2 regions of the Roseateles sp. genome follow, and region 2 is predicted to be linked to the other one. Evidence: predicted binding sites of a transcription regulator. Region 2 holds the regulator's gene; the other holds the start of a gene.
The links. Region 2 encodes FliA, which starts transcription of late flagellar genes. Its sites were predicted from a motif close to CTAAAGTTTNNNNNNNNNNNGCCGNTA; they were not measured.
Positions count from the first base shown of each region.

Region 1 (3,405 bases), 3.1 Mb from region 2:
CGGCCTGGCTCGCCAGTGCCAGATCCAGGTGGCCTACGCCATCGGCGTCGCCCGCCCGATGAACGTGACCGTCTATACCGAAGGCACCGGCGTGATCAGCGACGAGAAGCTGGCCGCCCTGGTCAACGAGCATTTCGATCTGCGCCCCAAGGGCATCATCCAGATGCTGGACCTGCTGCGCCCGATCTACACCAAGACCGCCGCCTACGGCCACTTCGGCCGCGAAGAGCCCGAGTTCACGTGGGAGCGGACTGACAAAGCGGCTGCGCTGCGTGCAGCGGCTGGCCTTTAAAGGCCAGAGGACGCAGAAGGCGGACCCGCCGCTTTGGGGCTTTGCTCATATCGCGCAGCGATGTGAGCGAAGACCACAAGGCTGCGGCACTGCCGGCTTCGTGCTGCAGCTGGGCTGTAAGGCCCACCTCGCGCCAGCGAGGCATCCGTTCTTGGGCGATGCTCATATCGCGCAGCGATGTGAGCAAAGACCAAAACGCCGCAAGCGAAAACTCGACCCAACAAAAAGGCCGCTCCGGCATCCCGGAGCGGCCTTTTTTCATGGGCGCAGGTTTTTCAGCTCAATCCGCAGAACTTCTTGAACGGCGCCAGCACCGCATCACCGCGGAAGGGCTTGACGATCCAGCCCGTGACACCGACCTCCTTGCCGCGCGCGCGCATGGCCGGGTTGTCTTCGGTGGTCAGCATGATGATGCGCACGTCTTTGTTGCCCAGCTCCTTGCGGATCTTGTCGGCCATGGTGAGTCCGTCCATATTGGGCATATTGACGTCGCTGACGATCAGCTTGATGCCGGGGTCGCTGCGCAGCTGCAGCAGACCGTCACGACCATCGGAGGCCACGGCCACTTGAAAGCCGTTTTGATTCAAAAAGCCCGCCACGATCTCACGCATGGTGGCGGAGTCGTCAACCACCAGAACATTCGCCATATTTTTCTCTCCTCACGCTGCCGCAGTTGCGGGCTCATTCAAGGGGTCATTCGCTCAGAACAGGTCCAGCTCGCCGGTGGGGCTGACCGTCGGGGCCGCCGCATCGAACTCGGCAAACTCATCGGGTGACCAGTGCAGGTTGAAGATGAAGCGCTGCACGATCATCAAGGGCGGCAGGCCCGGCCGGAAGGGGTCAGACAGCTGGTAGCGTATGCACAGCTGCGGGTCTTGCGAGCCGAAGCTGATGTATTTGTGCTCGTGGTTGATGACGATGGGCACCTGCGTCTGCTGATTGGCAAAGGCCTGGGGCGGGATGTAGCGGTTCTTGAACGCGCCCCAGATCAGGTTGGTGGTCTCGCCGAGCATGTTGTTGAGCTCGCGGAAGTTCAGGTCGCCGCCGATGCCGGCGTAGCTGAAGCCCTGGATCAGGCCCTGGCGCAGGGCGCTTTCCTCGGTCTGCAGCATCATGTAGCCGCGGCACCAGGTGCTCTCGATGGCGATCAGGGTCGACACCTCGCCATGGATGATGCGGTCATGCACCACATAGGGCGATTCCGACACCACCAGGGCATTCGGGAACATGGCGCCCAGGGCCGAGCGGGTCAGGTCGACGATGCCATGCACCAGGCTGGTCGGGTAGCGCAGGCTGAAGATGGTGTACTCCACCGCCGCCTTGAGATGCGCCAGATCGCCGGTGTTCCAGCGGTGGCGCACCACCACCTCTTCCTCGGGCGCCAGCTGGCGCTCGGTGGTGCGGCGCAGAAAGATGGGCAGCTCGGGCCGAAGCTTGTGGATGGCGCGGGCCAGATGCAGGCCGTCCGGGCCGTCACACGGCAGGTCCTCGGCCAGCAACACGCCGCCCAGGTCCTTGTTCTGTGCCAGCGTCGCCAAAGCATCGGCGGCCGAGCGCGGCAGCGCCATCAGGCCGACCTCGCGGCAGAACTCGTTCAGGACCTGGAATTGCGCCGCGTCATGCTCGAGCAGCAGGACCTTGGCTTCAAGTTGGGTGGTTTCGGTCATGGACATACCCAGGCGATGACGCCTGCCCTGTTCAACACAAGAAGAGCTCGCAGACCGGCCAGGCACACAAGAGAGGGGGCCACGACGCCCTCTCCTCAAACAGCCGGACCCCGACCAAGCGCCTCACGCAGAGCGTCAGGCGCCCATCGGCTCTGTGCTCGTCTTATCGGCCGCCATGCGCGGATCTAAAGCAAAAACCGACGCGCCAGGCGATAGGCATGCTCAAGCCATGCCCTTGAACGCCGATAGCGCAGGGACGATCACGCGACCGCGCGAAGCCTCCTCGCCCGCCCGCCGCCCCAAGCGCCCCACCGTCAACCCACAGCCCCTCAGACCCGCCCATGGCCATCACCTCGCCGAACCCACTCACCGTGCTGATCGTTGACGATCAAAGCGCCACCCGCGTCGCTGTCAGCGCCGAGCTGGACCGGGTCGGCCACCGCGTCATCGAAGCCGACAGCGGGGAATGGGCCCTGGAGCTGTTCATCCGCCACCGGCCCGACATCGTCCTGCTGGACGTGGAGATGCCGGTCCGCGACGGCTACTGGACCGCCCGTGCCATGCGCGCGGCCGAGCCTGGGGGCTGGACACCGATCCTCTTTCTTTCCCAGCGCGACGAGGATGCGGCCATCTGGCAAGGCATCGACGCCGGCGGCGACGACTACCTGATCAAGCCCCTGTCACCGATGGTCTTGCATGCCAAGCTGCGCGCCATGCAGCGCTTGCTGGGCATGCGCCAGCGACTGCTGGAGATGTCCGAGGACTTGCGCCTGGCCAACGCGCAATTGCAGGAATTGACCAGCATTGACAGCCTGACCGGCCTGATGAACCGCCGCGCACTCGACGCCAGGCTGCATGAAGAGATCGGGCGTGCCTGGCGGGACGCCACGCCGCTGACGGTCGTGCTCTGCGATGTGGACTTCTTCAAGCGCTACAACGACAAACTGGGGCATGTGGAAGGTGATGCCTGCCTGCGCCAGGTGGCTCAGCTGCTCAGCGAGGCCTGCCGCCGCCCGAGCGACTGCGTGGCCCGCTATGGCGGAGAGGAGTTCGCCTTGGTCCTGCCCAACACACCCCGGTCGGGCGCCATGACCTATGCGCGAACCCTGACCCATCTTCTGACCCACGCCCATATCGCCCACCCGGATTCGCCCGTCGCCCGCCACGTCAGCTTGTCCGGCGGCATCACGACCTGCGTTCCCGATGCATCAACCACGGCAGAGGGCCTGTTGATTCGCGCCGATGACGCGCTGTACACGGCCAAGGCACATGGCCGCAACCGCTTCTTCAGCTACGAAATGCTGCTCGACACGGTGGAGCAGAGGGAGTTGCTGCGCGCCACACCCAAGCCCTGAAACAGCTGGACAAAACCACAGCCCCTTGCCTATGCTCGGCGCCCAGGAGGGCCGCTCATGGGCGTCAACAGCAAGACCATCACCATCGAAG
Region 1 covers NZ_OZ253537.1:1,554,071-1,557,475, reverse strand. The annotation lists gene metK (methionine adenosyltransferase) at 1-292, shown strand, start outside; gene ACQY39_RS06720 (response regulator) at 568-939, opposite strand; gene ACQY39_RS06715 (chemotaxis protein CheX) at 994-1,959, opposite strand; gene ACQY39_RS06710 (GGDEF domain-containing response regulator) at 2,301-3,314, shown strand; gene ACQY39_RS06705 (DNA glycosylase AlkZ-like family protein) at 3,372-3,405, shown strand, end outside.
Region 1: the regulator FliA is predicted to act here: its motif matches at 2,124-2,150, upstream of ACQY39_RS06715 (chemotaxis protein CheX).

Region 2 (3,405 bases):
TAACCATTGCGATCCACGGCAATGCAGTACACCACCTTGTCGCTGAGCTGCAGCATCGCTTCCTGCACGGCCGGAAAGAGGCGGTCGGCGAGTTCGACAAAGTCACTCAGATGCTGGGCGGGCTCGCTGCCGGCGATCGGGCGATAGCGCTCATCGAAAAGTTGCTGCATAGAGATCTTGCGGCTCTGCAAGGCCTGCTCCAGCAAGTCGGCAATCTGTCCAGCGCCGCGCTGCGCCGCCTCGATGTACAGCGCGTCCTCGACCTTGATGCCCGAGGCCGCGATCTGCTCGATCAGCTCCTCTGACAGCTTCAGGAAACGATTGCTGCACTGCGCGGCACTGTCCAGGCTGATCATGGCCTGCTGGATCTCTTGCTCCAGTTCGAGCGCACGGTCGCCGAGCGATGCGGTGATGCGCTCGCTCTGCTGGGCCGAACTGGCGATGCGGTCGACATCGTGCTCGACATCGGCGAAGGCCTGGTGGATGGCGCTTTTGTGTGCCTGACCGGCATCACTGCGCAGCTCGCGGCTGAACACCTCGATGCGCGCATCAAGTGCCGACAAGGTGCCCATGATGGCCTTGGAGGACGCGTCCACCTTGCCGGCCAGGTCCTTGACCGCATCGGCGACGACGCCAAATCCGCGCCCGGCCTCGCCAGCGCGCTTGGCCTCCACCGAGGCATTGAAGGCGACCAGCCGGGTTTGCAGGGCGATTTTGCTGATGTCTGAGGCCGCGTCGGACACCTCCCGCAAGGTCTGCACAATGCCGCCCACCTCGTTGCCAATGCCGGCCAGCGACTGCCGGGCCCGCAGCACCGCATGGCGGCTTTGCTCGGTGGCTTGGTTGATGCCTTGCTGGGCTTGCTGCACCTGGACCAGTTCGCCGGACAGGGCGCCCATGGCCTCGGCCTGGGTGTTCACCACCTTCTGAGCGTCTTCCAGCACGCCGCGCACTTCGGCGGCATCACGGCCGACATTGGACACCGAGCGCGACAGGCTCTGCACCAGCTGCGTCAGGGCCTGCTCGCCGCCGGCTGCGGTCTGGGGCGATCGCGGCTTGGGGTCTTCACCCGCTTGCGCGCCTGACATGCTTCGCTTCCGTCCGAAAAACATAGGCTCGTTCCCTTTGGCAGTGTTTGCCCGGCTGCCTCGTAGGCTAGCAGCAAAGACCGACGGGCGCCGCTGAAGCAGAGAATTACCAGTCGCGCAGCTTGACGCGCAGGCGGGCGATGGCCTGGCTGTGCAGTTGGCAGACGCGCGATTCGGTCACCTTGAGCACGACCGCGATCTCTTTCAAGTTCATATCGTGCTCGTAGTACATGCTCATCATGTGCTGCTCGCGCTCGGGCAGGTTCTTGATGGCCGCCACCAGGGCCTCGCGCATGCGGTGGTCCTGCAGGCGCAACATGGGGTTGTTGCTGTGGTCGGCGACATGGCGGTCGAGGAAGTCCTCGTCACCCTCGTCGCCCGACATGTCTTCAAGGTAGACCAGCTGGGTGCCGCGCACCTTGCCGAGCAAATCTTGGTATTCGTCCAGCGGGATCTTCATCTCGGCGGCGATCTCGCTCTCGACCGGCGCCCGGCCCAGCTGTTGCTCGAGCTTGCGCACCGCGCCTTCGATCTCGCGCTGCTGACGGCGGGTGCCGCGACTCATCCAGTCACCGCCGCGCAGCTCGTCGAGCATGGCGCCGCGGATGCGCTGGGTGGCAAAGGTTTCGAACTGCACGCCCTGGCCAATGTCGAAGCGCGAGAGCGCATCGGTCAGGCCGATCAGACCGACCTGGATCAGGTCGTCGATTTCGATATTGGCGGGCAGCTTGGCAATCATCTGATGCGCCAGTCGTCGCACCAAGGGGCTGTACTGCTTGATCAGCGAGGAGTTATCGAGGCGGCCTTTGGCGGTATACATCATCAGCTCCTGCGGCAATCAGTAGGTGGCAGCCATGGCCGGGCGGGCAGCGGCCGTCATGCGCACGGGCGGGCGCAGCGGGCTGGCGTTGACCGAGGCTTCCAGTGCGGCTCCTGGCGGGGCGGCCAGCAGCAGCTCACGGGCCAGATGGCGAATCTCGGGCGAGACCGGCGCCGTCGGCGGTGTCTTGGGGTCCAGGCAGGCCCAGTCGCGCAGCACGGCACCGAGAAAACCATCGGCGCAAGAGCTGATCTGCTGGGCAATGCGGTCGGACAGGCGCAGCTGGGGCGAACTGGCCAGCAGCAGGCTGTAAACCATCAGGCCAGCTCGGCTGGCCAACCACTTCATGCCAGCGTAGGCATGGGTGACGCTCATGCTGTCGGTGTCGGCCAGCAGCACCGGGCGCACCTCGCGCAGGGCCACCACGCGGGCCAGCTCAGCGGCGCTGGCGTGCAGCAACACGACATCGGCAAAGGGAGCGGCATCGGTCACCGCTTCCAGGAACTGCGCGGCCGAGCCGTTGGCATTGATGTAGCGCATCGGCAGGCCGCGGGCCGCCAGATAGGACACATCCTTGGACAGGCTTTCCACGCAGGACGCCAGGTCCACGCTGGCCAGCTCGGAGGGCTTGGGCGAGCTCTCGCCGGCATCGACCACCAGGGTGTGCAGGCCCAGCTCTGCAAAGGCCTCGCACAGGCCTTCCAGCAGCACGCCGCCGCCCACCACATGGGGGTTGCTGACGACTGGGATGAAGCGCACCCGCGAGCTGGCGAACAGGCGGCGCAGGCCATGGGCCTGGTCCTGCGGGGCGTGGGATGAAGAGGTGCTGTGAGCGTCGCGCATGATGGGTGAGTCTCGGTTGGCTGCTGCGTCAGGGCTCAGAACATGCCCATGGCGGCCGTGTGCGAAGAGCCAAGCGCGGGCCCTCCGGCGAAAATCAGGTTCACATCGGCGCTGTCCATGCGCCAGGCGCCGGCGGCCGTGCTGCGCAGCGCGCGCTGCACCAGGGCCTGGGCCGACAGACGGTGCCAGTCTTCGGGCACACGCTGACCGTTGGTGACACCTAGCACGGTCAGCTTGTGACGGATCAGGGTGTCCAGGGCCGGGGCCAGCTTGACGGCCTCATCGATCTTGGACAGCACCAGGCCGTGGCAATCTTTGGCACGCCAGGCCGTGGTCACGTCCTCGATGGTCTCGCCTTGCTGGGCGGCATTGACGACCAGGATCTTGCGCACACTGGGATGAGCCAGCATGTCCAGCAGCTCCTGGGTGCGGCTGTCGCGCTGGGCCATGCCTGCGGTGTCGATCAGGACCATCTTCTTGGCCGAGAGCAGCTCCAGCAGATCTTCGAGCGAGGCCCGGTCATGGGCGGTGTGCACCGGCACGCCGAGGATGCGGCCGTAGGCGCGCAGCTGCTCGTGAGCGCCGACCCGGTAGGCGTCCAGCGTGATCAGGCCCAGGTGGGCGGCGCCGTAACGGGTGGCAAAGGCGGCGGCA
Region 2 covers NZ_OZ253537.1:4,633,920-4,637,324, forward strand. The annotation lists gene ACQY39_RS19880 (methyl-accepting chemotaxis protein) at 1-1,088, opposite strand, end outside; gene ACQY39_RS19885 (RNA polymerase sigma factor FliA) at 1,195-1,908, opposite strand; gene ACQY39_RS19890 (MinD/ParA family ATP-binding protein) at 1,927-2,751, opposite strand; gene flhF (flagellar biosynthesis protein FlhF) at 2,787-3,405, opposite strand, start outside.